DNA from 2 places in the Devosia sp. 919 genome. Region 1 is predicted to be linked to the other one. Evidence: predicted binding sites of a transcription regulator. Region 1 holds the regulator's gene; the other holds the start of a gene.

Evidence for each region. The regulator PhoB, encoded in region 1, activates phosphate uptake and scavenging genes when phosphate is short. The targets are predictions, from matches to a motif close to TGTCATNNANCTGTCAT.
Region 2: HRQ64_RS00210 (DUF2794 domain-containing protein) is a predicted target of PhoB. The motif match lies at 9,924-9,940, and genes of this name have one in related genera.

The regions. Positions count from the first base shown of each region.
Region 1 covers NZ_JABAOL010000001.1:2,864,579-2,879,642, forward strand. The annotation lists gene HRQ64_RS13900 (hypothetical protein) at 13-156, opposite strand; gene HRQ64_RS13905 (substrate-binding domain-containing protein) at 475-1,497, shown strand; gene pstC (phosphate ABC transporter permease subunit PstC) at 1,555-2,931, shown strand; gene pstA (phosphate ABC transporter permease PstA) at 2,933-4,300, shown strand; gene pstB (phosphate ABC transporter ATP-binding protein PstB) at 4,383-5,165, shown strand; gene phoU (phosphate signaling complex protein PhoU) at 5,194-5,901, shown strand; gene phoB (phosphate regulon transcriptional regulator PhoB) at 5,998-6,699, shown strand; gene HRQ64_RS13935 (GNAT family N-acetyltransferase) at 6,805-7,995, shown strand; gene HRQ64_RS13940 (GumC family protein) at 8,002-9,324, opposite strand; gene HRQ64_RS13945 (hypothetical protein) at 9,537-10,772, shown strand; gene HRQ64_RS13950 (O-antigen ligase family protein) at 10,794-12,083, opposite strand; gene HRQ64_RS13955 (TIGR03808 family TAT-translocated repetitive protein) at 12,252-13,580, shown strand; gene HRQ64_RS13960 (cupin domain-containing protein) at 13,587-14,075, opposite strand; gene HRQ64_RS13965 (aldehyde dehydrogenase family protein) at 14,096-15,064, opposite strand, start outside.
Region 2 covers NZ_JABAOL010000001.1:38,137-53,200, reverse strand. The annotation lists gene HRQ64_RS00265 (RsmB/NOP family class I SAM-dependent RNA methyltransferase) at 1-1,223, opposite strand, end outside; gene htpX (zinc metalloprotease HtpX) at 1,298-2,281, opposite strand; gene HRQ64_RS00255 (DUF1674 domain-containing protein) at 2,374-2,604, shown strand; gene HRQ64_RS00250 (DsbE family thiol:disulfide interchange protein) at 2,759-3,292, opposite strand; gene ccmD (heme exporter protein CcmD) at 3,292-3,465, opposite strand; gene HRQ64_RS00240 (heme ABC transporter permease) at 3,462-4,226, opposite strand; gene ccmB (heme exporter protein CcmB) at 4,236-4,901, opposite strand; gene ccmA (heme ABC exporter ATP-binding protein CcmA) at 4,898-5,533, opposite strand; gene acnA (aconitate hydratase AcnA) at 5,687-8,377, shown strand; gene HRQ64_RS00220 (VOC family protein) at 8,504-8,869, shown strand; gene HRQ64_RS00215 (DUF1223 domain-containing protein) at 8,972-9,679, shown strand; gene HRQ64_RS00210 (DUF2794 domain-containing protein) at 10,001-10,348, shown strand; gene HRQ64_RS00205 (GNAT family N-acetyltransferase) at 10,429-10,926, opposite strand; gene HRQ64_RS00200 (Bax inhibitor-1/YccA family protein) at 11,026-11,796, opposite strand; gene thpR (RNA 2',3'-cyclic phosphodiesterase) at 11,998-12,537, shown strand; gene HRQ64_RS00190 (invasion associated locus B family protein) at 12,754-13,275, shown strand; gene HRQ64_RS00185 (invasion associated locus B family protein) at 13,366-13,869, shown strand; gene HRQ64_RS00180 (amino acid transporter) at 13,874-14,095, shown strand; gene HRQ64_RS20315 (hypothetical protein) at 14,092-14,217, shown strand; gene rlmN (23S rRNA (adenine(2503)-C(2))-methyltransferase RlmN) at 14,313-15,064, shown strand, end outside.

The DNA of each region.
Region 1 (15,064 bases):
GATCAAACCGGCTTACTGTGAGGCCTCGGCGCCGCCTTCCAGAGACTCTGGTGCCGTGACGTCACGCTGCGGACCTGCGGCATTGAACGAGCTGACCACGACGGCCCCGATGCCGAGAACCACAAAAATTGCGAGAGCGATAAGAACGTTTCTCATAGGGCCTCCTGTCCGTGAGCTAACGGTCAGATCTCGCCTGCGGTTCAATTCTCCCCGTGTTAATCCCGCAGCGGATCGCCCGAGGCACTCCGTGGCATGCCTACTCACCTATGCCGCCTGGGAACGCCCGTCCTTTGGCAAGCGTGGCGTTGTCATTGAAATTCGCTCTTAGCCGCAATGGCTTGCACCGTCACACAGGTGTTGCACATCCGTAATAAAACCGTCGCCACGGCTTCATAGGTTGGCCGGGTCACAGCGCGGGCCCGGACTTGCCGGATCGGCTAACACGATAAAGACGAACTCCGAAAAGGGAACCACATGAAAACTGCACTTCTTGCCAGTGCTGCAGCCGTTGCGCTTGTTGCCGGCTCCACTGCTGCGTTCGCCCAGACCCGCGATACCATCCAGATCGCCGGCTCCTCCACCGTTCTGCCTTTCGCGTCGATCGTCGCTGAAGAATTCGGCGCAGCTTTCCCTGAATTCAACACGCCAGTGGTTGGCTCGGGCGGCACGGGCGGTGGCTTGTCCCAGTTCTGCGCTGGCGTTGGCGACAACACCATCGACATTGCCAATGCATCCCGCCAGATCCGCGACGGCGAGCGCGAAGCCTGCACCGCCGCCGGCGTGACTGACATCCGGGAAATCCAGTTCGGCTTTGATGGCATCGTCTTTGCCTCTGCCGCATCGGGCCCCGACTTCGCCCTCACTCCTGTCCATGTCTACAAGGCAATCGCGGACAAGGTCGTTGTGGACGGCGAGCTCGTGGACAATCCCTACACCAACTGGTCCGAAATCGATCCTTCGCTGCCCGACCAGCCCATCATGTTGGCGGTTCCGGCTTCGAACCACGGCACGCGTGAAGTGTTCCAGGAACGCGTTGTGGACGCCGGTTGCGAGGAAGCCGGGCTGCCTGAAGGGCTGAGCGAGGACGAAGCAGAAGCCGCTTGCACCACGTACCGTCAGGACGTGGTCACCGAGATCTCGGGTGACTACACCGAAACTCTGGCGCGTCTCAACTCCGACCCCAACACCGTCGGCGTTTTCGGACTCTCCTTTTACGAGCAGAACACCGATACCCTGAAGGTCGCCACCGTTGACGGTGTAACGCCCTCCAAGGAAACCGTTGCAGCGGGTGAATACCCTGTCAGCCGTCCGCTGTTCTTTTACGTCAAGGGCCAGCATATCGGCGTCATCCCGGGCCTTGAAGATTATGTCGCCTTCTTCCTGTCAGAGGCCGTTTCCGGCGAAGGCGGCGTGCTTGAAGCTGCCGGCCTGATTCCCCAGCCCGCCGAAAAAACCGAAGAAGTTATGGCCGCTTTCGAAGCTGGCCCGACACAGTAATCGATCCGGCGGGCCACCCTCCAAGGTGGCCCGCTCCCTTATGTGCGGGAGCATCGCATGAATTCCCTTGCTGTTGCCGGCCTCTTGCTGGTGTTGCTCGGCTTGTCCTACCAGACGGGTTGGTCGCGCAGCCGCGCTCTTGCCACAACCAGTGGCCAGAAGGTCCATTCGCGCCCGCAATATCACGGTGCCTATACCGCCATCTGGACCATGATCCCCGCCCTGCTGGTTCTGCTGCTCTGGGCCTGGTTCGGTGGCGAGATCACCCACAACTACATCGTTGCGCAGATTCCCCTCGAAACCCTCCAGTCGCTCGACCAGACCGGCCTGAACGCCACCATCGGCCGCATCCAGGCTATCGCCTCGGGCTTTGGCGTTGCTGGCGAAGTCGCACCCTATGAGCAAGCCGCCGGGGAGCACCTGCGCTGGTTCCAAATGCTCACCAATGCCGGCGTGCTGCTGGTCGCCGCCCTGTGTGGCGGTGCCGCGCTTCTTTACGCCCGCAAGCGGATTACTGCCCGTCTTCGCGCTCGCAACGCAGTGGAGCGGGTCATCAACATCGTTTTGCTGCTCTGCTCGGCGGTCGCAATCCTCACCACCCTTGGGATTGTTGCGTCCCTGCTGACCGAAGCCATCCGCTTCTTCACCTTCATCCATCCGTTCGATTTCTTCTTCGGTACGGTTTGGGCCCCCAATAATGCCCCCGCTGCCGGCAATTACGGCCGCTACGGGCTGCTCCCGCTCCTCGCCGGCACGCTGATGATCACCGCCATCGCGATGCTGGTGGCCGTACCTTTAGGCCTGATGGCCGCCATTTATCTAAGCCAATATGCGCCGCGCCGGCTGCGGGCCGTCGCCAAGCCCTTGATCGAGGTGCTGGCCGGCATTCCGACCATCGTCTTCGGGTTTTTCGCACTCGTGACCGTCGGGCCATTCCTGCGCGATTTCGGCCGTCTAGTCGGGCTCAACATCAATGCCACCAGCGCCCTCACCGCCGGCATTGTCATGGGCATCATGATCATCCCCTTTGTCTCCTCGCTCAGCGACGACATTCTCAACCAGGTGCCACGCACTCTGCGCGATGGTTCATACGGGCTTGGGGCCACCCAGAGCGAAACCATCCGAAAAGTGCTGCTGCCCGCCGCGCTGCCGGGCATCGTTGGCGCCTTTTTGCTGGCCGTCAGCCGCGCGATTGGCGAAACCATGATCGTGGTGCTTGCCGCGGGCAATGCACCCGTGCTGCGCGGCAACCCCTTCGAGCCCGTTGCGACCATCACCGTGTCCATCGTCAACCAGCTCACCGGCGATACCGATTTCTCCGGCCCTCAGTCCCTCGTCGGCTTTGCCCTGGGGCTCACCCTCTTCGTGATTACCCTCTGCCTCAACATCTTCGCGCTTTATATCGTCCGCCGCTTCCGGGAGCAGTACGAGTAACATGGCCACCACCCTCACCACTGCCCCCCGCGAAATCTCCCAGCAGCGCACGCGCCTGGTCCGGTCGGGCTTGCGCCGTCGGCACCGGAACGAAGCGATCTTTCGAGGGCTGGGCATCGGCGCCATTGTTCTGGCACTGGGCTTTGTCGCCCTCCTGTTCGTGGATGTGACCCGCAAGGGGATCCCGGCTTTCGTCCAGTCCAACCTGCATCTGGAGGTGTTCTTCGATCCCGCCATCATCGATGTCGGCCCTGCGCCCGTGGCGGGCGAATTCGCCTCGCCCGCGGAATATCAGGCGGCGGATTTGCGCTGGCGGCGTGAACTGGCTTTGTTGAACTGGAACCGCATCCTAGAGGCCGCGCTGCTCGCCAAGCTGCCGCCGGGGACCGAGATCACCTCGCGCGAACTCCTCTCGATTCCGGAAACCAATGCCCGCCATCAACTCCGGGAGATGTTCGTTGCCGATCCAGCGCTGCTTGGCCGCACTGTGCCGGTGGACGTTCTCGCCTCGGCCAACGCCGATAATTGGATCAAGGGCAACATCAACCGCTCGCTCGGCGATGCGCAGCAGCAGCTGTCACCGGCCGCCCGCAGCGTGATCGATGCGTTCGAGGCGAACGGCACCGTCACCAATGGCTTTGCCTGGTCACTGTTCACCAATGCCGATAGCCGCGCCGCGCCGGCCTCCGCGGGCCTGCTGGGCGCCTTTGTGGGCTCCCTTTACATGATGCTGATCGTGATCGTCCTGGCCGTTCCTATCGGTGTCGCCGCGGCGATCTATCTCGAGGAATTTGCGCCCAAGTCGCGGCTGACCGACTTCATCGAGGTCAACATCAACAACCTCGCCGCCGTGCCCTCCATCGTCTTCGGTCTGCTCGGCGCCGCGGTCTTCATCAACTACATGCACCTGCCCATCTCGGCTCCCTTGGTTGGTGGTCTGGTGCTGACGCTGATGACGCTTCCCACCATCATCATCGCGACCCGTGGCGCGCTGCTGGGCGTTTCCCCCGCCCTGCGCCAAGCCGCCTTGGGCATGGGGGCCAGCAAGACGCAGATGGTGTTCCATCATGTACTGCCGGTGACGCTTCCCTCCATCCTCACGGCCACCATTCTGGGCGTCGCCCACGCCCTTGGTGAAACAGCGCCGCTCCTGCTGATCGGCATGAAGGCCTTTGTGGCCCAGGTGCCCGCTACCCCGCTCGATCAGGCCACCGCCCTGCCCGTCCAGATCTATCTCTGGCAGGGCAACGAGAACCGCAACTTCTTTGAACCGCGGACGGCAGCGGCCATCATGGTGCTGCTCGGCGTCATGATCGTGCTGAACGGCACGGCCATCTATCTGCGCTCGCGCCTCGAAAAGCGCGTCTGATCGACCTCACGCAACAAGGACATCGAAAATGGACATGCTTGCCGGTAAGGTGAAGTTGACCCAACAATCAGTGACTAGCGCCATGAACCCGTCTGCCGCCTTGGATCGTCCTATCCGGATCGAAGCCCGGGACGTAACCGTCCACTACGGCGCCAAGCAGGCTTTGTTCGGCATCTCCATCGACATCCCCGATCGCGCGGTGACCTCGTTTATCGGCCCCTCGGGATGCGGCAAGTCGACTTTCCTGCGCTGCATCAACCGCATGAACGACACCATCGAAGGCGCTCGAGTCGGCGGCACCATCAAGCTCGACGGCGAAGACATCTACGATCCCGCGCTCGACGTGGTGGAACTGCGCGCGCGGATCGGCATGGTGTTCCAAAAGCCCAACCCGTTCCCCAAATCCATCTACGAGAACGTCGCCTACGGACCGCGCATTCACGGCTTAGCGCGCAACAAGTCCGATCTCGACGAGATCGTTGTCTCCTCGCTCCGCAAGGCCGGTCTGTTCGAGGAGGTCAAGGATCGCCTCAACGAGCCCGGCACCGGTCTGTCGGGCGGCCAGCAGCAGCGTCTCTGCATTGCTCGCGCCATCGCGGTCGGCCCCGAGGTCATCCTGATGGACGAGCCCTGCTCGGCCCTTGATCCGATCGCCACCGCAATCATCGAAGAACTTATCGATGAGTTGCGCGAGAACTACACGATCGTGATCGTCACCCACTCCATGCAACAGGCAGCGCGTGTGTCCCAGAAAACCGCGTTCTTCCACCTGGGCAAGCTGATCGAGGAAGGGGTGACCGAAGACATCTTCACCAACCCGGTCCACAAGCAGACGCAAGACTATATCATGGGCCGCATCGGCTGATTTGCCCGGCACCAACGGAGGAAACGCCATGCCCGCCACTAAAGACCACATCGTAACGTCCTACAGCGACGAACTGGTCGCGCTTGCCCAGGCCATCGCGGAAATGGGCGGCATGGTGGAACTCGCCATCGAGAACGGCACCAAGTCGCTGCTCAAGCTTGACCGCGAACTGGCCGACCTCACCATCATCGCCGACCAGCGCATCGACGACATGCAGCGCCGCATCGACGACATGGCGGTGTCAATGATCGCCCGGCGCCAACCCATGGCTTCGGACCTGCGCGCCATCATCACCGCGATCCACGTCGCCCAGGACCTGGAGCGCGTCGGCGACATGGCCAAGCAACTGGCCCGCCGCTCCCTCAAGCTCGAAGGCATGAACCTGCAGCCCACCTTCTATAACGGCGTCAAGAACATGACGGCGCTGGTGCTGGGCCAGATCAAGAACGCACTCGATGCCTATTCGAACCGCGACGCTGCCGCTGCCATCGAGGTTTGCAATCGCGACGACGAGGTCGATGCCATGCACACATCGCTCTTCCGCGAACTCCTGACCTATATGATGGAAGACCCGCGCAACATTACCACCTGCACCCACCTCCTGTTCTGCGCCAAAAGCCTCGAGCGGATCGGCGATCACGCCACCAACATTGCCGAGCGGGCCTACTACCTGCAAACCGGCCGGCAGCTTACGGGCGACGTTCAGGAACTGCACCGCACGCAAATCAAAGCATAGCACGCACCAAGGTTTATTTTGGCGCCACCCTGCCCCTAGGGAAAGGGAGTGCGCAGTTGAACAATCGGGCCAATGAGCCCGACTGGAGGGTAACCCATGCCAGCCACAATTCTTGTTGTCGAAGACGAAGAAGACCTCTCGATCCTCCTGCGCTACAATCTCGAGGCAGAGGGCTTTGCGGTGCTCACGGCCGAAACCGGCAATGATGCGCTTGAGCATATCAAGGACAAGGTTCCCGACTTGATCCTGCTCGATTGGATGCTGCCCGAGATTTCCGGGATCGAGTTGTGCCGGCGTCTCCGTGCCCGCCAGGAAACCGCATTGATCCCCATCATCATGCTGACGGCTCGCGGCGAGGAAGAAGAGCGCATCCGGGGTTTGGCGACCGGCGCCGATGACTACATGGTCAAGCCCTTCTCGGTGCCTGAACTGGTTGCCAGGGTGCGGGCCCTGCTGCGCCGCGCCAGCCCAAATCTCGTCACCGCCTCGCTCAAGCTGGGTGACCTGGAACTCGATCGCACCACTCACCGGGTGCGCCGGGGCAGCCGCGACGTCCATCTTGGCCCTACTGAATACCGCCTGCTGGAATATTTGATGCGCCATCCCGGCCGGGTTTATTCGCGCGAGCAGTTGCTCGACGGCGTTTGGGGCAACGAGGTTTATGTCGATGAACGCACCGTTGATGTGCACATCGGCCGCCTGCGCCGCGCGATCAACCGGGGCCGCGATGCCGATCCGATCCGCACGGTGCGGGGCGCTGGTTATGCCTTTGACGAGCGTTTCGCCCAGCCCGCCTGAGCGATCCTGCTCTCGCCTGTTGATGATTTTGTAACGATCTGCTCAAGCGGTTTGTTAAAAGCCGGCTGCTAACGCTGTTTTCTTGAGGGAACGGCGGGGCAGTGCATGACCACCACGGATCAACGCCTGATCAACGAGCTTGCCAACCAGCCGGCTCCGGGTTCCACGACGTCCGGCGGCGGCATCACCCTGCAGCGCGGCCTCGCCGCTGCCGAGCCGGCGTGGCGCGCTCTTGAGCGCGAGGCGATCTTCACGCCCTACCAGCGCTTCGACTGGATTGCCGAGATTGCCCGCGCCCAGCAGCTCGAAGATGCGGACTTCGTCACCCTACAGATCGAATTCGATGGCAGCCCCGCCGCCCTGCTTCCCTTGCATCTTCACCGCAAGGCCGGCTGCACCTTTGCGGCCATTCCCGGCTCCTCCTTTGGCAACAGCGACTGGATGCCTGTTCGGCGCGATGCTGCGGCGCTTCTTACCCGACCCGTGCTGAACCGGGCCTTTGCCCGGTTGCGAGACGAGGCCGGCGTCGATGTGCTCAGCTTCGAGCACCTGCCTGCCCAATGGCGAGGCATAGACAATCCCCTGCTCAGCTTTCCCCATCAGCCTTCGCCGGACCATTTCTATTATGCCGACATTGCGCCCACCATGCTCGAAACGCTTCCTAAGAAGCGGCGGGTCGATATCCTGCGCGGGCGTCGCCGGCTCGAGGAAACGCTAGGTCCCGTCACTTTGCGCCGCGCCACAACGCTCGAGCACATCGACCAAGTCCATGCGGCCTTCCTTGAGCATCGCTCCGTGCGATTCCGGCAAATGGGCGTGCCAAATGTCTTTGCCGAGCCTCACTTCCGCGCCTTGTTCCGGGATGGGGCCATTGCCGGCGCCAGCGAGGACAAGCCGGCCGTAGCGCTCCATGCGCTTTATGTCGCCGAGGAAATCGTGGCGACGGCGGTAGGCACCTATTCCCCCTGTCATTATTCGCAATACATCAACTCCAACACGGACGGGCCGGCCTCCAAATACAGCCTTGTGGGCCTCCTGATGTTCCTGCTGGTGGAAGATCTTATCGCCGCCGGGATCAGCAGCATCGATATGGGCGTGGGCGATTTCGCCTACAAAACCTCCTGGACCCAGAAGACGCCGATCAACGACGCGGCGATTGCGCTAAGCGCTAAGGGCACTGCCGCCGCCGCCCTCCTTAATGGCAAGCGCGCGCTTAAGCGGCACATCAAGCAGAACGACAAGCTTTGGAGCTTTGCCAAGCAGCTGCGCCAGTGGCGCCAGCCAAAACCCGACTGATCGACCCTATCCTGCAGCCGGACGACGGGCCACAAGGCTCGTGACGATCAGATAGGTCAACACCAGCGCTCCCGCCGTGATCATCACCGCCAGCAGTACCAGCCCGGTCTTGGGCGAAACCGGTGCACTCGACACCACCGGATGCGACACCAGGCGCATATCAGGGAATGCAGCGCCCCCGTCTACCTGAGCCCGCGCCGCTTCCGCCTGCTGCAGGTAACGCTCGAGGACGCTACGTTGCGCCGCCGCATCGCGCTGCAGCGCCGCGAGGGCCACGCTGTCGCGCTCTTCCCCGCCGACGGATTGTTGCAAGATCTGCTGGTCGGCCGCCAGTGCCGCAGCCAGAGCCGCTTCAGTCTCGGCCTGCCGATCCATCTGGTCAGCAATGTGCCGCGCCGCGGTAGCGAGTTGCGCATCGACGTCCGCAATCTGCGCCCGCAATCCCAGAACATTCGGATGGTTGAACGATAAACTGCTGGCTTGCTGCGCCAGCTGTCCCTGCAGACTGGCCCGGAGCTGAATGAGACTTCTGCCCCTTGCATCCGCCGCCAGTTCCGTGCTGCCCACCAGCGAACCTCCTAGCGCCAGGCGCTGCCGCAGCACCGCCGCACGCGCCCTGAAGCTCGAACTGCGCTCCTCAGCCGCAAGCCGTCGCCCCGCCATGTCGCTCAATTGGCTGCCAACCATGCTGCCCTCCGGCAGGTCCCCAATCGTCCCCCGCGCAATGCGGAACTTGGCCACGGCGTCCTCGGCTTGAAACACTCGCTGCCGCAACTCCGGTATCGTGCTCTCAAGCCACGCTAATGCCTGCCGGGCATCGTCGAGCCCCTGCTGCGCCCGCCGGGCGATCGCGGTTTCGGCGATGCTCAGCGCCAATTGGCGTGCCAATTCGGGTGCATGTGCCCGGGTCTTCAGCCAGATTATCGCGGTTCCCAATTCGCTCGTTACCAACGTACGCTCTTCGAGCGCCAGCACCGCGGCGTCAAACGCCGCCTGCCCCGTTTCGCCGCCGTTGAACTCGGCTTGCTGCGCCAGCCCGAGCTGCGCCACCACATCCATCAAAGTGTCGCGTGACCGCAGCAATTGCACATTGCTGGAAATGGTCGCTCGGTCCGGAACTGATACGGACGCTGGCTGACCCGCCCCGAAGTAGTTGGGTCGTGGCTCCACCAGGATCGTGGCCGAAGATTCATAAAGCCGGGGAACGCGTGACACGGCAACATATGCCAGCACGGGCACCACAAGGAGCACCAGCAGCGCGGCCCACCGGCGCGCCCAGATAATTCCGAGCAGCTGATAAAGGTCGATCTGGGAGTCAAACGCGCGCAAGCAACTGGCCTCTAACGGCAGGAACCGGGGCAGCCTAGTGCCTTTCCATGTTCACGCCGTTAACCGCGGGTGGAAATGCTTGGGAAAGCATAGAAACAGCAACACGACTGGCGCTCAGCCCCAATCATCTTCCCTCCCAATTGTTGCTAATTGCAGCGAGATTTTCTTCATTCTTTGCTGGCTAGGTTTTTGCCCAGTAATTGGGGGCAGAAGTGAACAGCAAGCGTCTTGTTATCTCAGGGGTGCTGGGCGGGCTCGTCCTCGCCTTCCTCGCCGTCATGGCAGTTTCGATTTTGCGCGAAGTGCCCGGCACCAACAGCTACGCGCTGCTCGCCCAATCCTGGCTCGAAGGGCGGCTCGATACCACCGGGCCGTGCTTTGACGGCGACTGCGCGCTTTATGAGGGCCGCACCTATGTGGTGTTTCCGCCCGCGCCCGGGCTGGTCATCCTGCCCTTCGTAGCCCTGTTCGGCAGCAGCTTTCACTTCTTCTTGCCGCTGACGATCCTTGCTTTTGGCCTCACCGGCTGGCTTTGGTGGCGCATCGCCAACGCGTCGATACAGCTCAACCGCGATCTGACCATTCTGCTCGTTTTGCTGGTGCTGTTCGCGACGCCGCTCGCCTTTGTCACCATTCGGGGCGACCGGGTCTGGTTCTTCGCCCAGAGCTGGGGGACCTTGTTCAGTACGGCAGCGATCTACTTCGCGGTTGGGCGCCGCAACGGTTTGCTCGCGGGGCTCTTCATCGCGCTCGCCTTCCTGTCGCGGCAGATGACGATCCTTTACCTGCCCTTCCTCTACATCCTCCTGCTCGAAGATGGCGTGCCCCTGTTCCGCATCGATCGGGCCGCCTGGCGGCGAGCCTTTACCCTTGCTGCCTTCCCCATTCTCGGGGTGCTGTTCTACCTCGCCTACAACTATGTCCGCTTCGATTCCTTCACCGAAACGGGCTACAACTATATCTTCCCACCCCAGTTCGACACGGGGGAGACAGCAGGCAACTTCCTTGTCTCGCGGGTACGCGAAATCGGGATCTTTGCCCCCGCCTACTTCATCTTCAACTTCATCTACATGTTCATCGCCGGCCCGCATGTGGATTTCACCGGCCCTTATCTGACCGAGATGGGCGGCTTTGACACCAATGGCGCGTCCCTATTCCTCGTCACGCCAGTGCTGTTGTGGGTGTTTCTGGGTAACTGGAACCGCAGCTTCTGGTGGGGTCTGGGCACCTGCGCCGCCATTCTTGGCTTGACGCTGCTCTACCATTCCAACGGCTTCTCGCAATATGCCGCCCAGCGCTTCACCCTAGACTGGCTGCCCATCCTGCTGCTGCTGCTAGCGCGGGCCCTTAAGCCCGAACACGCGCCGCCGCTGTCCATTCTGCTGGCCTATTCCATGCTCGTTACGCTGGCGATGATCGTGCTGGGGGGCGTGCTCGCAATGGGCTGACGCTTCCCGCCCGCCTGAGGGTCATAGCCCTCGGGCGGCCTGCTTGCGCAAAGCGGGCAGCCGCAGGTCTGGATCGGCCCGGACAGTCACGCCCCAGATCAACCCTACGACGAGAAAATAATGCCGCCAGTGATCGGTATCGATCACGCCCGATTGCAGCGCGAGCGGGATAAACACCGCCAGTGCCGGGATCAGCAGCTTGCGCCGGCTCCGGTCGGCCAGGCCGCGGAACCCGCGCCACAACGTCGCCAGCACCAGCAGGTAATAACAGGCGCCGCCACCCCAGCCATAGGCCTGGATCACGGTGACATAGGTGTTGTGCGGCTGCTCGATGATGCGCAGATTGTGGAACTCGGTCGGTCCAAGTCCCAGCGGATGCGACAGCGCAAGGTCGAACGCATAGCCCTGCCGCCCGAACCGCCCGGTATCGCCGGTATCATAATCCTGCGTGACGCTGGCCCGCTCCTCGAACAGGCTCCCCACTGCCGGGATACTCAGCAACCCGGCGAACGCGATCATGATCACAAACAAGCCCGCCAGCGCCAGGATCAGCATCCGCACCTTGTCGCGGGCATAAGCTTCCAGAAAAAAGCACAAGCCGAACACCAGCAGCGACGACAGGGCAAAATGCCCCCATGCCGCCCGCGAAAAGCTCATGAACACGCCGATCATCACCAGCATGAACAAGATGGCGGGGATCAAGAGCTTGCCGCCGCGCAGGAAAAATACGTCGCGCAGCACATACATGGCCGGCAGGATCAGGAAGGGGCCATACACATTGGGGTCCTTGAACAGCCCCTTGGCGCGACCATACAGCACAAAGGCATCAGCGCCCGGCATGAGGCCGAGATAAGCCAAGACGCCGAGCACTGACGACAGCACGGCGATGGCCATATAAGCACGAACGATCAGCCGGACCCGCCGTTCCGGAGCTTCACCCACGAAGTTCGCGACGAAATAGCTGGTGATGAACAGGAATATCGTCACCGCGACGAAGGTGAATGCCTCCGTCAGCGGCGTGTAGCGCACCTGGAATGCCGCGATAAGCCCGAACGGGATAAACGCCGTCGTCAGCAGCAGCAACGGGATAGTCGAACTAAAAAGGCTCATCCCCGCAGCCAGTGCCATGGCAAGCACCAGCACGAAGCTGAACTCATAAGGCGATGGCTCGAACAGCACGACGCCACCCGAGAACACCCATATCGCCACCGTTGCGTGTAACAGCCAGATCGCGCGGTCGCGCAGGAAGCTGCGCCCTAGCCGAGTGCCGATACCTGTGTGAGGCGCAAAGGCGCCCGCCAATTCAGCCATGAGCCGGCCCTGCAGCGCTGCGGCGCCGCCTGACGCCTATCGCAGCAACACTACGGAGTTGCGCGTGAAGGAAGTGCTAAGCACACGGAGGGATTTTAGCCCCGCCCCGCCGCGCCTTAACCCCGCTCTCGCCGCAACTCGCTAGCCTTGAACAAAGGAGTACCGGCAATGATCCAGCGACGCAGCATCTTGGCCTTGGGTGTGATGGCGAGCGCCGCAGCGCTGGCTTCCCCCCTGCGCGCCCAACCGGCCCTTGACGCATCAGCCTTTGGCCTCGATGGCACGTCAAGCGCCGACCAGTCCGGTGCCTTGCAGGCCGCCATCGACGCCGCCACCGGCCTGGGGCAGCCGCTCGCCCTCCCCTCCGGTACCTACGCGGTCGCCAATATCCGCATCACGGCTCCCATCCGCCTGCAGGGCTCCGGCCAGACCATCCTGGCGCTCGCCGCCGGCGGCGACAGCATCCTTTCCATCGAGAACACCGCCGACGTCATCCTCGATGGCCTCACCTTCGCCGGCAACGGCAATGGCACCGGCCGCAGCGATACCGGCCTCGTCCAACTGGTGGACGCCACTGACACCATGCTGCGCGATTGCCGCTTCACCGATGCCCCGGCCCAGGGCCTCCTCCTTGCGCGCAGTGCCGCCTCCATCACCGGCTGCAGCTTTTCGCGCAGCGCCGACGCCGCCATCTATTCCATCGACAGCTTGGGCCTGCTCATCTCTGGCAACCGCATCACCGGTTGCGGCAATGGCGGCATTCTGATCTGGCGCAGCGAACCGGGCTGGGATCGCTCCATCATCACCAACAATGCGGTCAGCAGCATCGACTGGCGCGACGGCGGCAATGGCCAGAACGGCAATGGCATCAACATTTTCCGCGCTGACGGCGTGATCGTTTCCGACAACCAGATCAGCGACTGCGCCTTTTCGGCGATCCGCCTCAACACCACCAACGACACCCAGATCACCGGCAATACCTGCACCAATGGCGGCGAGATCGCGATCTATTCCGAGTTTGCCTTTGCCGGCTCGATCATCGCCAACAATCTGGTGGATGGCGCCGCCGGCGGTATTTCCATGACCAATTGGGATAATGGCGGGCGCCTCGCCATGTGCTCGGGCAATATTGTGCGCAACATCACCGCGACCTCGCGCACCAATCCCGACGTCAACCCCTATGGCATCGCCGCGGAAGCGGACGCCGTCATCTCAGGCAACATCATCGATACCGTGCCCGGCATCGGCATCGGCGTGGGCTGGGGGCCGTTCCTGCGGGATGTGCTCGTGAGTGACAACTTGATCCGCGGCACCGAGCGCGGCATCGTCGTCAGCGTCGCCGATGGGGCCGGAGCCGCCCGGATCACCGGCAACTTGATCTCCGAAACCCTGCATCCACTCGTGGGCGCGCGCTGGAACGAGATCGCCTCGACGCGCCTCCAGGACGATGCGGGCCAGTTCCCTGCCCTCACCGTGTCCGGCAATACGCTGCGCTAAGCCGCCTCAGTACGGCGTGCCGTCCTTGTGGGTAAAACGCCAGCCCTCGGGCGTGTGGTTGGCGACGAGGTCGTCATCGGGATAGCTGCCGACATCGCCTGGGCTGCGATCGCCGATCTCGAGATAGATCGCGGGCTCCCAGGAGCGGTTTTCCAGATGGTGGCTGATGCCGCCGGCCGCAAAGCCAGCGCACATCCCCGCCTCAAGCCGCATCTCGGTCTCGCCCGCCACCAGCCACAACTCGCCTTCGAGCACGTAAACGAACTCGTCCTGGCGGCTGTGCCGGTGCTGGAGGGCGCTGACCGCCCCCGGATTGAGCGTCGTGCGGTTGACGCCGAAATTGCGCAGGGCGAACAGATCGCCCAGCGGTTGCTTGACCCGCCCTTCCATCCGCACGGCAAATACCGGCGGATAGTTGGACGGCTTGGTGCGAACCGGGGCCTCGGCGGCAATGATGGCCAATGGGGTCGCCGCTCGCGGGTCTGCCTTGTCCATCATTGCCCTCCTGGGTAGGCCTAGCCGGCCGCGGTATAGGCGGTCTTGACCACGGTGAAGAACTCGGCCGCATACTTGCCCTGCTCGCGCGGGCCATAGCTCGAGCCCTTGCGGCCACCGAAGGGCACGTGGAAGTCAACGCCGGCGGTGGGCACATTGACCATCACCATGCCCGCTTCAGCATTACGCTTGAAGTGGGTCGCGTATTTGAGCGAGGTCGTGACGATACCCGCCGACAAGCCAAAGGGAGTGTCGTTGGAGACGGCGAGCGCTTCCTCGTAATCCTTGACCCGGATCACCGAAGCGACCGGCCCGAAGATTTCCTCGCGCGAGATGCGCATCTGGTTGGTGGTTTCGGTAAAGAGCGTCGGCTGGAGGAAATAGCCCTCCGTGTCCTTCTGGACGCGCTCGCCGCCGGCCACCAGCTTGGCGCCTTCCTGCTTGCCGATCTCGATATAGTCGGTGTCCTGCTTGAGCTGGTTGGGATCAACCACCGGCCCGATCTCGGTGTTTTTATCCAGCGCATGGCCGACGCGCAGATTGCGGGCGCGCTCGGCGAGACCCTCGACGAACGCATCATGAATGCCTTCGGTCACGATCACGCGCGAAGAGGCCGTGCAACGCTGGCCGGTGGAGAAGAACGCCGACTGCGCCACGCTCTCGATCGCGACCTTGAGGTCGGCATCGTCCAGCACCACGACCGGGTTCTTGCCGCCCATTTCGAGCTGGAACTTGCGGTTGTGCTCGATGGAAGCCGCAGCCACGCGCTTGCCGGTGCCCACCGAGCCGGTAAAGCTGATCGCGGTCACATCGGGGCTGTCGAGCAGGGTCTGGCCCACGACCGAACCCTTGCCCATGACGAGGTTGAGCACGCCCTTGGGCAGCCCCGCGCGCTGCAGGATATCGACAATGGCCCAGGTCGAACCGGGAACGAGGTCGGCCGGCTTGATCACAACAGTGTTGCCATAGCAAAGCGCCGGCGCAATCTT
Region 2 (15,064 bases), 2.8 Mb from region 1:
CGGAATCGCGCCACGAAGAAACCGTCCATTCCCCCGTTTTGCGCGCCTGGTGCCATGCCCGGATGCGTGCGCACCGTTCCTTCTGACGTGATGGCTTGGGGCAAGCCAGGCAATTGCTCTGCTGTAACCGGCAGCAGTTCAAGTTCGGGCAGGTTGGCCAGCACCCATGCGGCCTGTGCTTCGCCTTCGTCAGGTTCGAGCGAGCAAACGCAATAGATCAGCACGCCGCCGGGCGCGAGGCACTTGGCGGCATTGCGCAGGAGATTGCGCTGCAAGCGGACGCGCCCGGCAATGTCGCTGAGCGAGCGGTGCCACAGCACTTCGGGGTGACGCCGGAAAGTGCCGGTCGCCGAACAGGGGGCATCGAGCACGATGCCGGCAAAGGGCTCTTCGGGCGCATAGGTGGTGGCATCGGCCACGACGGTTTGCGCGCTATAGTCGAGGCGCTCGAGATTGCCGGCGAGGCGCTCCATGCGTTTGGCATCGGCGTCGAGCGCGGTGACTGCATAGCCGGCCTTGACCAGCTGGGCGGTCTTGCCGCCCGGCGCGGCGCAAAGGTCGAGCACGCGCGAATTCGCGGGCAGGTCGAGCAGGCGCGCTGGGATCGCGGCGGCAGCATCCTGCACCCACCAGCGCCCGTCGCTATATCCTGGCAGGGCTTCCACCGGCTTGTCGCGCGCATCGATCCGCACGCTGTCGGCCATCAGGGGGACGGCGCCCAGCGCATCGCGCAGTTCGGGGTCGTCATGCTTGAGCGTCAGGTCCAGCGGTGCGCCGGCCAAAAGCGCGGCTTCAAAGGCAATGATGGCGTCTTCGCCATAGGCGGCCAGCCAGGTGTCGCCAAAGGTCTCGGGCAGCAGCAAATCGTCCGACAGCATGCTGAACTTGGCCGAATTGGCCTGCGCGGTGCGCAACACGGCATTCATCAGCCCGGCCAGGTGGCGCGCCTTGGGATCACGCTTGACCGCCTCGACCGCAAGAAACAGCGCGCTATGGGCGCCCAGATCGGGCAGGAAAATCAGTTGCGCGACCGACAGGCGCAGCACGGCTTCGAAGGTGCCTGATTTGCCCGGCATGCCCTTGTCGAGCAGGGCATGGAGAATGAAGTTGAGCTGGCCGTGGCGGCGCAGCGCCGTGGTAATCAGCCGGTTGGCGAGAGCGCGGTCGCGCCCGTCAGCCAGATCGGCAGGGCCCAGGGGCGCGAAATGTTCGCCCGCGAGCACGCCCCGCAGGCGCTGCGCGGCAACGAGGCGAAGCTTGAGGCCGGCCGGTTCAGGTTTGTGCGTCTTGATTTGTTTTATCCCCAGGGGCCGCGATCACCGGGATTGTCCCGGCCGGCCGACGGCGCGCGCCAGGTGGCACCGCCAGGCGCCGGACGGCGTGGCGAAGCCGACCAGGGCCCGCGCGCCGGCCGGGGGTCCTTATCAACCACCTGAAGCTGCGCTGCAAGCTGCTGGAGCGGGGCAATGCGGTTGCCCGTATCGGGGTGGGTGGAGAAGAGATTGTCCATGCGCTGCCCGGACAGGGGATTGATGATATACATATGGGCCATCGCGGGGTTGCGTTCGGCTTGAACATTGACCTGCCGCCCGGCAAGGGTGGCGATCTTGGCCAGCGCCGAAGCCAGCGCCAGGGGATCGCCCGAAATGGCGGCGCCATCCTTGTCGGCCTCGTATTCGCGGGTGCGGCTCACCGCCATCTGCACGATCATCGCCGCAACCGGCGCCAGGAACACCATCAAGAGCGCGCCGATGCCGCCCAGCGGATTGTCGCGATTATTGCCGCCGCCGAAAAACAGGCCGAACTGGGCCAGGGCCGAAATGGCGCCGGCAAAGGTGGCGGTGATGGTCATGGTCAGGGTATCGCGCGAGCGGATATGGGCCAGCTCATGGGCGACCACGGCAGCGACTTCGCGGGTATCGAGTTGCTGCAGGAGGCCCGTGGACACCGCCACGGCCGCATTCTGCGGATTGCGCCCGGTGGCAAAGGCATTGGGCTGGTCGGTCTGGATCACATAAACAGCGGGAGTGGGGATGCCGGCCTTTTGCGAGAGGATGTCGACCATCTCATAGAGTTGAGGCACCTGGCTGCGCTCCACCGGAACGGCGTTCTGCATGCGCAGCACCATTTTGTCGGAGTTCCAGTAGCTGAACAGATTGGTCAGCAGCGCAAAGCCAAAGGCCATCATCATGCCCGAGCTGCCACCAATGAAATAGCCGACCACCATGAACAGCGCCGTCAGCGCCGCCAGCAGGCCAAAGGTGCGAAGCGTGTTGTACATGGTGCCTCTTGGGTTTGCGTGTCTGGCCAATTATGTTGGGTGCGATCCGGTTGCATGCAAGGCGCCGGGGCCCAAGCCTTGGGAGAAGCGCAATGAACGACAATGAGCCAAATGCCCCAGAGCCGTCCGCGACTGCCCCCGAGCCCGCGCCGCGCCCGCCCCTGTCTCCTGCCGCGCAACGGGCTCTGGCGGAAGCCGAAGCGCGCCGCGCCGAGATCGACCGCCTTGCGGCCCAGAACCCGGCCGAAAAAGGCGGCCGCGGCGGCCTCGAGCCGGTGCGCTACGGGGACTGGGAGATCAAGGGTTTAACCAGCGATTTTTGAGGGTGCTTTCCTGAGGTTCAAACGCTTGGGTATGGCGGCACGATAGTGCGCTTCACCACGACCCCCTCCCTCGATCCCTCCCTCCCCCGTGAGGGGAGGGCCGGGCGACTTCTATCGCGGAGGGCGCTTCGCGACGGATGCAGAACCCTAAACTTTACCCCCGTGCAGCCGCGATCGCCGGCAGCAGTTCCTGTTCGAGGCTGGTGGGGGTCAGGGGGCCGACATGCTTGAAGGTAATGACCCCTTGCGGGTTGACCACAAAAGTTTCGGGCACGCCATAAACACCCCAATCGATCGAGACGCGCCGGTCGCGGTCGGCGCCGACCGCATCATAGGGATTGCCCAGTTCGGCCAGAAAGGCGCGGGCATTTTCGGGGGCGTCGGCCTGGTTGATGCCAAAGAGCCGGATATCGCCACTGTCCTTGAGGCTGGTCAGCAGCGGGTGCTCGGCGCGGCAAGGGATGCACCAGGAGGCAAACACATTGACCACCGTGACCCCGCCGGTGAGGTTTTCGGTGGCAAAGCCGGGCACGCCGAGGTCCGGCACCGCTTCGAGGGCGAAGCTCGGCGCGGGTTTGTCGATCAGCACCGAGCGCACCAGCGAAGGGTCGCGGTTCATGGTGCTGGCGAAGATCGCGACGAGACCGGCGAGCAGCAGCAGCGGCAGGGCAAACAGGAGGAAGCGCATCAGGCGGCCGGCTCGGCCGAGCGGCGACGGATGCCACGCGCTTCGAGGTCCTTGAGCCGCTGCTCGGTGCGGCGGGCGTCCCAGAGGGTCCAGCCGATCAGCGCGGCCACGACAAGCGCAACACCAAGATAGGCGCAAACGATAAAGAGCGCGTGGGGTCCCAGATCGATCATGCGTCTGCCGCTCCCTGGGCTGCCCGGCGCTCGAGCGTAGCGACGCGCCGGCGCTTGATCTCGGTGTGCATGGCCTTGAGCTGGAGCGTGATGAACAGCAGCGTAAAGGCAAAGAACATCACGAAGAGCGGCGTCAGGATGGACGGCGGCATGCGCGGCCCGTCGGCGCGAAAGACGCTGGCGGGTTGATGGAGCGTCGACCACCAATCCACCGAGAACTTGATAATGGGTATATTGACCGCACCCACGAGGGTGAAGACGGCAATCACCCGGGCGCCGCGCAGCTGGTCGTCAAAGGCGCGCCAGAGCGCAATAATGCCGAGATAGATGAACAGCAGGACCAGCGTCGAGGTCATGCGCCCGTCCCATTCCCAGAACGTACCCCAGGTCGGGCGGCCCCAGAGCGAGCCGGTAAAGAGCGCCAGCGCTGTAAAGCAGGCGCCCAGGGGCGCGGCGGTCTTCATCGCCACATCGGCCAGCGGGTGGCGCCAGACCAGGGTGCCCAGCGCCGAAACGGCCATGGTCGCGTAAACGAATTGGCTCAGCCATGCGGTGGGCACATGCACATACATGATGCGCACGGTGTCGCCCATCTGGTAGTCCTGGGGCGAGTTGAACAAGGCGAACCACAGCCCAACCAGGAACAGGAGCGCGGTGGCCACGGTGAGTGGCCAGAGCAGCGGGCGCGTCCAGGCGACGAACTGCCCGGGATGGGCAATCCGGTTCCACCAGCGCTGTTTGGGTGCGGTTGCAAGCGTCATGGGGCTCAACTAATCCTCGCTCGCACTTATCGCAAGACCCGCAGCAAAGGGCGCAGTGGCGCAGGCGATGAGGCTAATCGCCGCGAGAAACAGCAAGGCGCTGCCGGATTGATCCGGTCCAGGCCCAGCCGGAATGGCGCCAACGCCAAAGATCAGCACCGGCACCGAAAGGGGCGCGATGAGGATCGGGGCCAGCAAACCGCCCCGGCCGATCCCCACCGTTATCGCCGCGCCGATAGCACCAAAAGCGGCAAGCGCCGGCGTGCCCACCAGCAGCGACAGCAGGGTGCGCCAAAAGCTCGCAAGGTCCATAGATAACAAGATTGCCAGCAGCGGGCTGGCAAGAAGCAGCGGCAAGGCCGCGAGCAGCCAGTGCGCCAGCAGCTTGGCGGCGATGATCGCCGGCATAGGGAGCGCCGCCTGACGCAAGAGCAGCAGGGTGCCATCCTCATGGTCGGGCCGGAACAGCCGATCGAGCCCGAGCAGCATGGACAAGAACGCCGCGATCCAGATCATGCCCGGCGCAAGCCGGGCGAGCAGCGCCTGGTCGGGACCAACGGCAAAGGGCACAACGACGCCCACGATTACAAAAAAGAGGACGAGCGTCAGCACATCGCCACCCCCGCGCAGAGCGAGGCGCAGGTCGCGCCCGAGCGCCGCCGCAAAACCGCTCATCGGCTCGGCTCCAGGGTCAGGGTGGTGATCCGCGTGGGATCGGCGAGGGCGAGTTCGTCATGGGTGGCGGCCACGACAATGCCGCCGCTTTGCAGTTGCGCATCGATAAGGCCGGCAACCAATGCCTGACCCTGCCGGTCGAGCGCGGCGGTGGGTTCATCAAGGAGCCACAGCGGGCGCGGCGAGACCAGCAGCCGGGCCAGCGCCAGGCGCCGCCCCTGCCCGGCCGACAGATAGCCGGCATCGAGCCGGGCCAGGGCGCCCAGGCCCACCTGTTCCAGCGCATCGGGCACCGGCAGGCCATCGCCGCCGTTCAGCGCGGCCCAGAACTGCAGGTTTTCTTCGACGCTCAGCCGCGGCTTGACCGCGTTGCGGTGGCCGCAGAAATGGAGAAATGGCCCCTCGTCGGGATCAACGCCGTCGAGCGCAAGGCTGCCCGCTATGGGCGCTACTACGCCCGCGAGCGTCAGCAGCAGCGTCGTCTTGCCCGCGCCATTGGGTCCGCGCAGCAGCAGCGCCGTGCCCGGTTCGGCCAAGAGGTCCAAAGGCTGGCCAAGGGGCGTGCCGCCCCGTCCGCATTGAAGGCCTTGGGCGCGCAGATGCAGGGCTGGAAACACTTGCCGAGGGGACATGGCCCCATCTCGTATTGAACTAAAGGCGGCACTGGCAAGGGTAATCTTTGTTGGATATAAGCCCTCTAGATTGGAGTCATTCCAGGAAAGGCGACGTCTTTGGGCGGTTGCCCGGCCCGTTGGCCGCACGCCCCGCGTTCGCCGCAACGCTAGATGACAGGGCGGAACACCGTGACCTCACTGAACAGCTTCAACGCCAAATCGACCCTTGAGGTCGGCGGCAAGCGCTACACCTATTATTCCATCGCCGAAGCCGAAAAGAACGGGCTGGAGGGCGTTTCCGCGTTGCCCCATTCCATGAAAGTGGTCCTGGAAAACCTGCTGCGCTTCGAAGATGACCGCACCGTCACCAAGGCCGATATCCTGGCTGTGGCCGAATGGCTCAAGACGCGCAGCACCGAGCACGAGATTTCCTATCGCCCGGCGCGCGTGCTGATGCAGGACTTCACCGGCGTTCCGGCCGTGGTGGATCTGGCCGCGATGCGCGATGCGACCGCCAAGCTCGGCGCCAATCCGCAAAAGATCAATCCGCTGGTGCCCGTCGATCTCGTGATCGATCACTCGGTGATGGTCGACAGCTTTGGCACGCCGATGGCCTTCGAGCAGAATGTCGAGCTCGAATATGAACGCAATGGCGAACGCTACGAGTTCCTGCGCTGGGGCCAGTCGGCCTTCGACAATTTCCGCGTCGTGCCCCCCGGCACCGGCATCTGCCACCAGGTCAATCTCGAATATCTCGCCCAGACCGTGTGGACCCGCGAAGAGAACGGCGAGATCGTCGCTTATCCCGATACGCTGGTGGGTACCGATTCCCACACCACCATGGTCAATGGCATGGCTGTGCTGGGCTGGGGCGTGGGCGGCATCGAGGCCGAGGCAGCGATGCTCGGCCAGCCCATCACCATGATGATCCCCGAAGTCGTGGGCTTCAAGCTTACGGGCAAGATCAACGAGGGCATCACCGCCACCGACCTCGTGCTGACCGTCACCGAAATGCTGCGCAAGAAGGGCGTGGTCGGCAAGTTCGTCGAGTTCTATGGCCCGGGTCTCGACTACCTCAGCCTCGAAGACCAGGCGACCATTGCCAATATGGCCCCTGAATATGGCGCCACCTGCGGCTACTTCCCCGTCGATGCCGATACGCTGAAATACCTCACCACTTCGGGCCGCGACCCGCAGCGCGTGGCGCTGGTTGAGGCCTATAGCAAGGCCCAGGGCATGTTCCGCGACACCAATTCGCCCGATCCGGTGTTCACCTCGACCCTCGAGCTCGATCTTTCCACCGTCGTGCCCTCGATCTCGGGTCCCAAGCGCCCGCAAGACCGTATCGTTCTGACCAATGCCAAGCAGGCCTTTATCGAAGGGCTGCCCAAGGAATTCGGCAAGACCGAGGACACCCGCGTTCCCGTGGAAGGCGAAGAGTTCAGCATCGGGCATGGTGATGTGGTGATCGCCGCCATCACCTCTTGCACCAATACCTCCAACCCATCGGTGCTGGTGGCTGCCGGTCTCGTTGCCCGCAAGGCACGCGCCCTCGGCCTCAACTCCAAGCCTTGGGTCAAGACCTCGCTGGCCCCCGGCTCGCAGGTGGTGACCGACTACCTCACCGCCGCGAACCTTCAGGCCGATCTTGATGCCCTTGGGTTCAACCTTGTCGGCTATGGCTGCACCACCTGCATCGGCAATTCGGGCCCGCTGCCGGCCGCCATCTCCAAGGCGATCCAGACCGGCGACGTGGTGGCTGCGTCGGTGCTGTCGGGTAATCGCAATTTCGAAGGCCGCGTCAATTCGGATGTGAAGGCGAACTTCCTCGCTTCCCCGCCGCTCGTTGTGGCCTATGCCATTGCCGGCTCGATGAATGTCGACATCACCACTGAGCCGCTGGGCATCGGCTCGAACGGCCAGCCGGTTTATCTGCGCGATATCTGGCCCACCAATCACGAGATCGCCGAGATCGTGCGCACCCATGTGACGCCTGAAATGTTCAAGCGGCGCTATTCGGATGTGTTCAAGGGCGACGACAACTGGCAGGCCATCGCCATCGAAGGCGGCGAAACCTATGGCTGGAACAGCTCCTCGACCTATGTGCAGAACCCGCCCTATTTCGAAGACATGGACATGACCCCCAAGCCGGTGACCGATATCAACGGCGCGCGGGTGCTGGCCCTGTTCCTTGACTCGATCACCACCGACCACATCTCCCCGGCCGGCTCGTTCAAGCCCTCCACCCCGGCGGGCCAATATCTGCAGGAGCACCAGGTCGCCCCGCGCGATTTCAACTCCTATGGCGCCCGGCGCGGCAACCATGAGGTGATGATGCGCGGCACTTTTGCCAATATCCGCATCAAGAACCAGATGCTGCCGGGCGTTGAAGGTGGCTTCACCAAGGGTCCCGATGGCTCGCAGATGCCGATCTATGATGCGGCCATGGCCTATCAGGGCCAGGGCACGCCGCTCGTGATCTTTGCGGGTAAGGAATATGGCACGGGCTCATCGCGCGACTGGGCGGCCAAGGGCACCAATCTCTTGGGCGTTAAAGCCGTGATCGCGCAGAGCTTCGAGCGTATTCACCGCTCCAACCTTGTGGGCATGGGCGTGATCCCGCTGCAGTTCAAGGACGGCGAGAGCTGGCAGACGCTGGGGCTCGACGGCACCGAAACCATCGACATCGTCGGGGTGGAAAACCTGGCTCCCCGTGCTATTGTGCCGGTCAAGATCACCCGCGCCGACGGCACAAGCTTTATCATCGAAACCCGTTGCCGCATCGATACGGCCAACGAGCTCGATTACTACAAGAATGGCGGCATCCTGCACTATGTGCTGCGCAGCCTCGTGGCCGCATAAGGGTTCATTCCCGCGCCAGATAATTCTTGATGGCGGCCCTTGGGGGCCGCCATTTTCGTTTGCTGCTGACAGGGTTTGTCGCAAGGGGCTGCGAGGGTTCCGCCATACGCAAATGGAGTGGAAAAAATGATCGATCATCTGGGCATTGTCACCGGGCAGTTCGAGCCGATGCTGGCTTTTTACAAGGCAGCATTGGCTCCGCTCGGCTATAGCCAGCAAGCGGCCTATCCCGGGGTTGCGGGGCTGGGCGGAACGGGCGAACCCGCCGATCTGTGGCTGACCGCAGCCGACGGCGCGATGCCGGTCCATGTCGCCCTACGCAGCCCCGACCGCGCGACCGTGGATGCATTCCATGCCGCCGCTCTCGCCGCAGGTGGCCGCGACAATGGTGGCCCGGGGCTCCGGCCCAATTACGGTCCCGATTATTATGCCGCCTTTGTGCTCGATCCCGACGGCAATAACCTGGAGCTGGTCTGCCACGCTCCCGCCTAAGGTTAACCGAGCCGGTATTTGTCACCCCGTTTTGACTGGCGGGCCAACCAATCTGTGGCTTACAACTTGGGGATGGTTCCTCCTTGCACCCCCGCCGTAATCATGGCGATGATCGCACTTCTGGCCATGGCCCCCTCTAGCCAGGCCGAAAGCCTGCGCGAGCGGCCCAAGGCTGTGGTTGAATTGTTTACCAGCCAGGGCTGCTCGTCCTGCCCGCCGGCCGATGCGCTGCTGTCGAGCCTGGGCCGAGACGAGGACGTGATCGCCCTCGCCTTTCATGTCGATTATTGGGATTATGTGGGCTGGAAGGACACTTTCGGCAATCCGGCCAATTCCGACCGGCAGCGCGCCTATGCCAAGAGTTGGGGCACGCCGCGCATCTACACGCCGCAGATGGTGGTCAACGGCAAGCAGGATGTGGTGGGCTCGCGCCGCGCCGAAGTGCATAGCGCCATTCGCTCGGCCAGCCTGACCCTGCCGGTGGATATCGAAAGCGATGCCGGCATGCTCGAGGTCGAGATCGGCCCTCGTGCCGGAACCGCCGATGCAGTGGTTTGGCTCGTCACCTATCTGCGCCAGGCGCAGGTGCAGATCGAGCGCGGCGAAAACGCGGGCAAGGCGATGAGCTATACCCAGGTGGTCACCGGCCGACACATGCTGGGCATGTGGGAAGGCAAGGCTGGCGCTCGTTTCAAACTGCCATTGGCCGAACTTGCCGCCGAAGCGGGCGACGGCATCGCCGTGATCGTGCAGGAAGACCGCAATGGGCTGCCAGGAGCCATTCTGGGCGCTGCGTCCTACGAGCGCTGACCCCCAAACAAATCTCCCGCCGCTGGAAACCAGGGACGGGAGAAGTTGACTGCTCTTTGGAGGAACTGGTGGCGGCGTTCTTCGGGGGGCTCGGTCGGCCAGCCACCAGCCTTGGGGCAACGATGACACTGTCGCGGTGCAATGGGGCAGCCAAAGGGAAGCAGTGTGGCCTAAATGGGGTATTTTGGCCTAGGGCGATGGCGGTGCCGTGAAGCGCTTGCATCGCCGGTCGAATGCCGCGATCATGACGGTTCTGCAACAAGGAGTGCGAGGCCAAGCGTGCAAGCGCGTGTTCCAAACAGCAAGCCGGTGAAGCTCGAATTGGTGCATCAGGCCGAGGCGCCGCCCAGTCCGCAGCCCAGCAAGGTCCCAGCCATTGTTGCCTTTGACCGCAAGGAACTGGCGCTGATCCTGTCGGTTTATGGCCGCAAGGTCGGGCAGGGCGAGTGGCGAGATTACGCCATGGACTTCCTGCGCGAGCGGGCAGTGTTTTCGGTATATGCCCGCGTGTCCGAGCGACCACTTTACCTGATCGAGAAAACCCCGCGCTTGCGCAATCGCCAGGGGCAATATGCCGTTACCAACCAGCAGGGCCGCATTTTGAAGCGCGGCCACGAACTGGCGCAGGTGCTCCGCGTGCTCGATCCGCAACTGGCGGTGGTGGGTTAACCGCCTGTTGCCGGTCCGGCGGACTGCAGCCGCGCCTCAGCGGGTGTTGCTCAGGCTCATCGGTTTAACAAGCTGCCTGATTAAAGCGCCAGTTGCAGGTGCACGATGTCGTGCCAGCGGTCGAATTTGAGGCCAACCGCTTCGTAATACCCGACGCGGTGGAAGCCAAATCTCTCGTGGATGCCGACCGAGTTGGCCGTATCGGCGGTGATCACCGCCAGCATCTGCTTGAAGCCAAAGGCCCGCGACTGCGTCAGAAGCTCGCTCAGCATTGCCTTGCCGATGCCGCGCCCGGTTTCGGCAGGATCGAGATAAAGCGAATCCTCGCAGGTGAAGCGATAGGCCGCGCGGGGCCGATAAAAGCTGGCATAGGCATAGCCGATGGGCTTGCCCGCGCGCTCGGCGATGATCACCGGATGACCCAAGCGCAAGAGGCCCGCATATTTCTCGGCGATGGCCGTTTCGTCGGGCGCTTCGGTATCAAAGGTAATGGCGGTGTGATCGACATAATGTCGGTAGATGCGGGTGATCGCGGGCACATCGGACCACTCGAACGGGCGCAGGCGGAAGTCGGACACGATACGTCAACTCGACAAAGCAAAGGGACCGCAGCCTTTATGACTGCGGTCCCCAAACAGTGTCCATCGAAATCCGCGGCCCAGGGCCGCGGGTCGGAATTATTCGCGGTTGCCGAACAGGCGGAGCAGCATCATGAACAGGTTGATGAAGTCCAGATACAGCGAGAGCGCACCCATGATGGCGTTCTTGGCGAGCGTGTCGGCACCATGGTGCTCGGCATAGCTTTCTTTGATCTTCTGGGTGTCATAGGCGGTCAGGCCCACAAAGATCAGCACGCCGACAGCGGAGATGATGAACTCCATCATGCTCGACTGCATGAAGATGTTGACGATCGAGGCGATGATCAGGCCGATCAGGCCCATCATCAGGAAAGAGCCCATCGCCGTCAGGTCACGCTTGGTGGTGTAGCCATAAAGGCTCATCGTGCCAAAGGTTGCCGCGGTGATGAAGAACACCTTGGCGATCGAAGCGTCGGTGTAAACCAGGAAGATCGAGCTCATCGACAGGCCCATGATCGCCGAGAAGGCCCAGAAAGTGGCCTGGGCGGCGGGCACGGAGAGCTTGTTGATGCCAAAGCTCAGCACCATCACGAAGGCGAGGGGCGCGAGCATCACGACCCACTGCAGCGGGCTGGCATAAAGCAGGTAACCCCACTGGGTCACATACTGGCCATTGGCCAGTTGGGCCACGGCGGCATCTGGATTGGTGGTGATGGCAGCGGCGGCAGCAAACCAGGCCGCAAGGCCAGTTACCACCAGGCCAATGCCCATGTAATTGTAGACGCGCAGCATGTAACTGCGCAGGCCCTCGTCGATGGCTAAGGCCGAGCCGGCCCGCGCATTCAGGGTCTGACGGTCATATTCAGCCATATGCACTATCCTTTCACTGACGGATAAGGCGGTTTCCTCCCGCCGAGGGCGTTGTTGGGCGCCACTTGATCGGTAATATGGATGGGGGAGAAGTCCTTTACAACCCTGTTCGCCCAGCCGCGACGATTCGACTGCCCCTCTCAGGCAGTTATGCTAGGCTGGCTGCGATTGTCTTGCCTGCCCGCGGGCAAAGGAGGCCTCATGCCCCGGCTGTTTACTGGCCTTGAAGTTCCCGGCGATATCGCCTTTGCCCTGTCGCTCAAGCGCGGCGGCCTCAGCGGCGCGCGCTGGATCGATGCCGAGAATTACCACATCACCCTGCGCTTCATCGGTGATGTGGATCATGGCACCGCCAATGAAGTCGCCGACAGCCTCGACCGGTTGAGCCAGTCTCTGAGTTTTCCGGTGCGGCTGACCCATCTGGGTGCCTTTGGGGGGGCCAAGCCGCGCGCGCTTTATGCCGCAGTTGAGCCCAGCGAGGCGCTCAGCCGCCTGCAGGCGGCCCAGGAGCGGGTGCTGCAGCGCGCCGGCCTTCCCGCCGAGGGCCGCAAATTCGTGCCCCATATAACCTTGGCCAGGTTGCGCGGCTCGGCGCCCGAGGAGGTGGCCCGCTTTATCGCCGAGGCCGGGCGCTTCGAGCCGCTTGAATTCACGCCCAGGCGCTTTGTGCTGTTTTCCAGCCGTGACTCGGTGGGTGGCGGCCCCTATGTGGTCGAGCAAAGTTATTCGCTCGAAGCGTGAGCCGCTCACGGCAGTGTTAACGCGAGCTTGACCCTTTACCTGCAAAGCACGTCATTGCCGCTGCCCCGCGCCTTTTTAGCGTCACGATTGCCGCTCACTTGATGGCTAGCGCTGGGGCGTGGCGGCGCTTGACACCTTAGTAACCATGTGGGGCTTAAGCTTGCGAGCAGCAAATCCCACTAGATGCGTACCTTCAAAGATGAGGAAGATTTGGCGATGACGTTGAAAACCGGTAGCCTTGTGTTTGGGCTCGCGGTCGGCGCGGTCATGGCTCTGGCCCCTGTCGCGCAGGCGCAGCAGGCAACCGAGCTCGGCAGTTTCAATGCCTGGACCGCCTGGCAGGCGACCGATGCTTCGGGGGTGCTCTGCTATATCTCGGCCGCGCCGCAATCGAGCGAGCCCGCCGGTGTTAATCGCGACCCCGTTCACTTCATGATCATTCACCGTAAGGGCATGGGCACCAAGAACGAGGTGCAGACCATTATCGGCTACCCCTTCAACAGCAGTGACGCCAAGGCTAGCGCTTCGATTGATGGCAAGTCCTATCCGATGGTCACCGAGGGCTCGGCGGCCTGGCTGGCTTCGACCGGCGACGAAGGCGGGTTTGTCCAGGCCTTCAAGGGCGGCACTAAGCTGCAGGTGCGCGGAACCTCCCAGCGCGGCACCAACACGATCGACACCTATTCGCTTTCGGGCGCCACGGCGGCGATGAACGCCATCGACGCAGCCTGCGCCTGATCGGGGCTGGACCCCGCTCGAGCAATCCTCCTATCCGGGCGAGGTGCCGCGTCGCGGCCCTCGTCCTTCCTGTGTTTGATGAGGCCCCTTATGGTTTCGCGCTTTGTTTCGCTTGTGGTCGTGGCCAGCCTGCTTTCGGTTGGCAGCGCTGCAGCCCAGTCGGTGCGGCTGCTCGGTGATTTCCGGGACTGGTCGAGCTATGCAGCGTCCGATGGGGCCGGGCCGGTCTGCTTTGCCATGACCAAGCCCACCACCGTGACCCCCACGCCCGATGGCTATACGCAGGCCTATCTCTACCTCACCAGCCGGCCCGGCGAAAATGTCGCCAGCGAGTTCAATCTGGTTGCCGGCTTCACCTTCCAGCCCGATAGCGGCGCGACCGTCACGGTGAATGGGCAGACCTTCAATCTCTTTACCCAGAACGATGCCGCCTGGCTCGACGATGCCGGGCAAAGCGATGCGCTCGCCAGCGCCATCCGGGCCGGCTCGAGCCTGGTCGTTGAAGGCACCACCAGTGCCGGCATCAAGGTGGCGCAAACCTTCTCGCTCGCCGGCTCCACCGCTGCCACCCAGGCCGTCTCCGCCGAATGCTGAGGGATTGAGCAAGCTCGTCCGCAATGAACAGCGCAAGCTGACCGCCACTTACATGAATGGCGTACCCATGGCGCTGGTGGGGATTGGTGCTTTGGCGCCGATCGTGGCGCTGGCGCAATCGTCCAGTGGCTCGCCCACTGCAGCCTTCGTGGTGGTTGGTTGTTTCATCAGCAGTTTGGGCTTACATTGGCTGGCAAGACGCCATCTGAAAGGACTGGAAGAATGATTGAGTGGGGAGTTGTTGCCAACTTTGCCGTCGTCATCATTGCCGCCTTCTCGGTTGCTCTCACGGCTTCGCTGTTTGATCGCCCCACCCAGGGCAAGGATCATCCCGCGCCTGGCGAATAGCAGCCCCTCAGCACCTCCCGGGCCCGTGACTTTGCGCCGGCGCGCCCCATATGCTATTGGCCACCTGATCCCGCACCTTCCGGACCTTTGCCCCCATGAGCATTGCGCTTAATCTTGACCATTCGTCTGCCGTGCGTTCGCCGGTCGCCAGCCGGCCTTCGCTGATCGGCCTGGGCAAGCCGCAGCTCGCCGAGGCATTGGTGGGCGCGGGCATTGCCGAGCGCGAAAGCAAGATGCGCGCGAGCCAGTTGTGGAACTGGCTTTATGTGAACGGGGTCACCGATTTCGAGCGCATGACCAATGTCGCCAAACCGGTGCGCCAGCTGCTGGCCGACAAGTTCATCCTTGATCGCCCCGAGATCGTTTCCGAGCAGGTTTCGAGCGATGGCACCCGCAAATGGCTGTTCCGCTTCCGCGATCCCGCCAATCCGCTCTATCCACCCGTCGAGGTGGAAACCGTTTATATCCCCGAGCAGGACCGCGGCACGCTTTGCGTTTCCTCCCAGGTCGGGTGCACGCTTACCTGCTCGTTCTGCCATACCGGCACGCAAAAGCTTGTCCGGAATCTCACCGCCGGGGAAATTCTCGGGCAGGTGCTGATGGCCCGCGAGCGGCTGGGCGATTTCCCCGGCGGCAGCCGCCCCGATGATGGCGGTCTTGTTCCGGCTGACGGGAGCCGTGCCATCACCAATATCGTGATGATGGGCATGGGCGAGCCGCTTTATAATTACGAGAACGTCAAGCAGGCCCTGCTGATCGCGTCGGCGGGCGACGGCATGAGCCTGTCCAAGCGCCGCATTACCCTTTCGACCTCTGGCGTCGTGCCCTTTATCGAGCCCACCGGGCG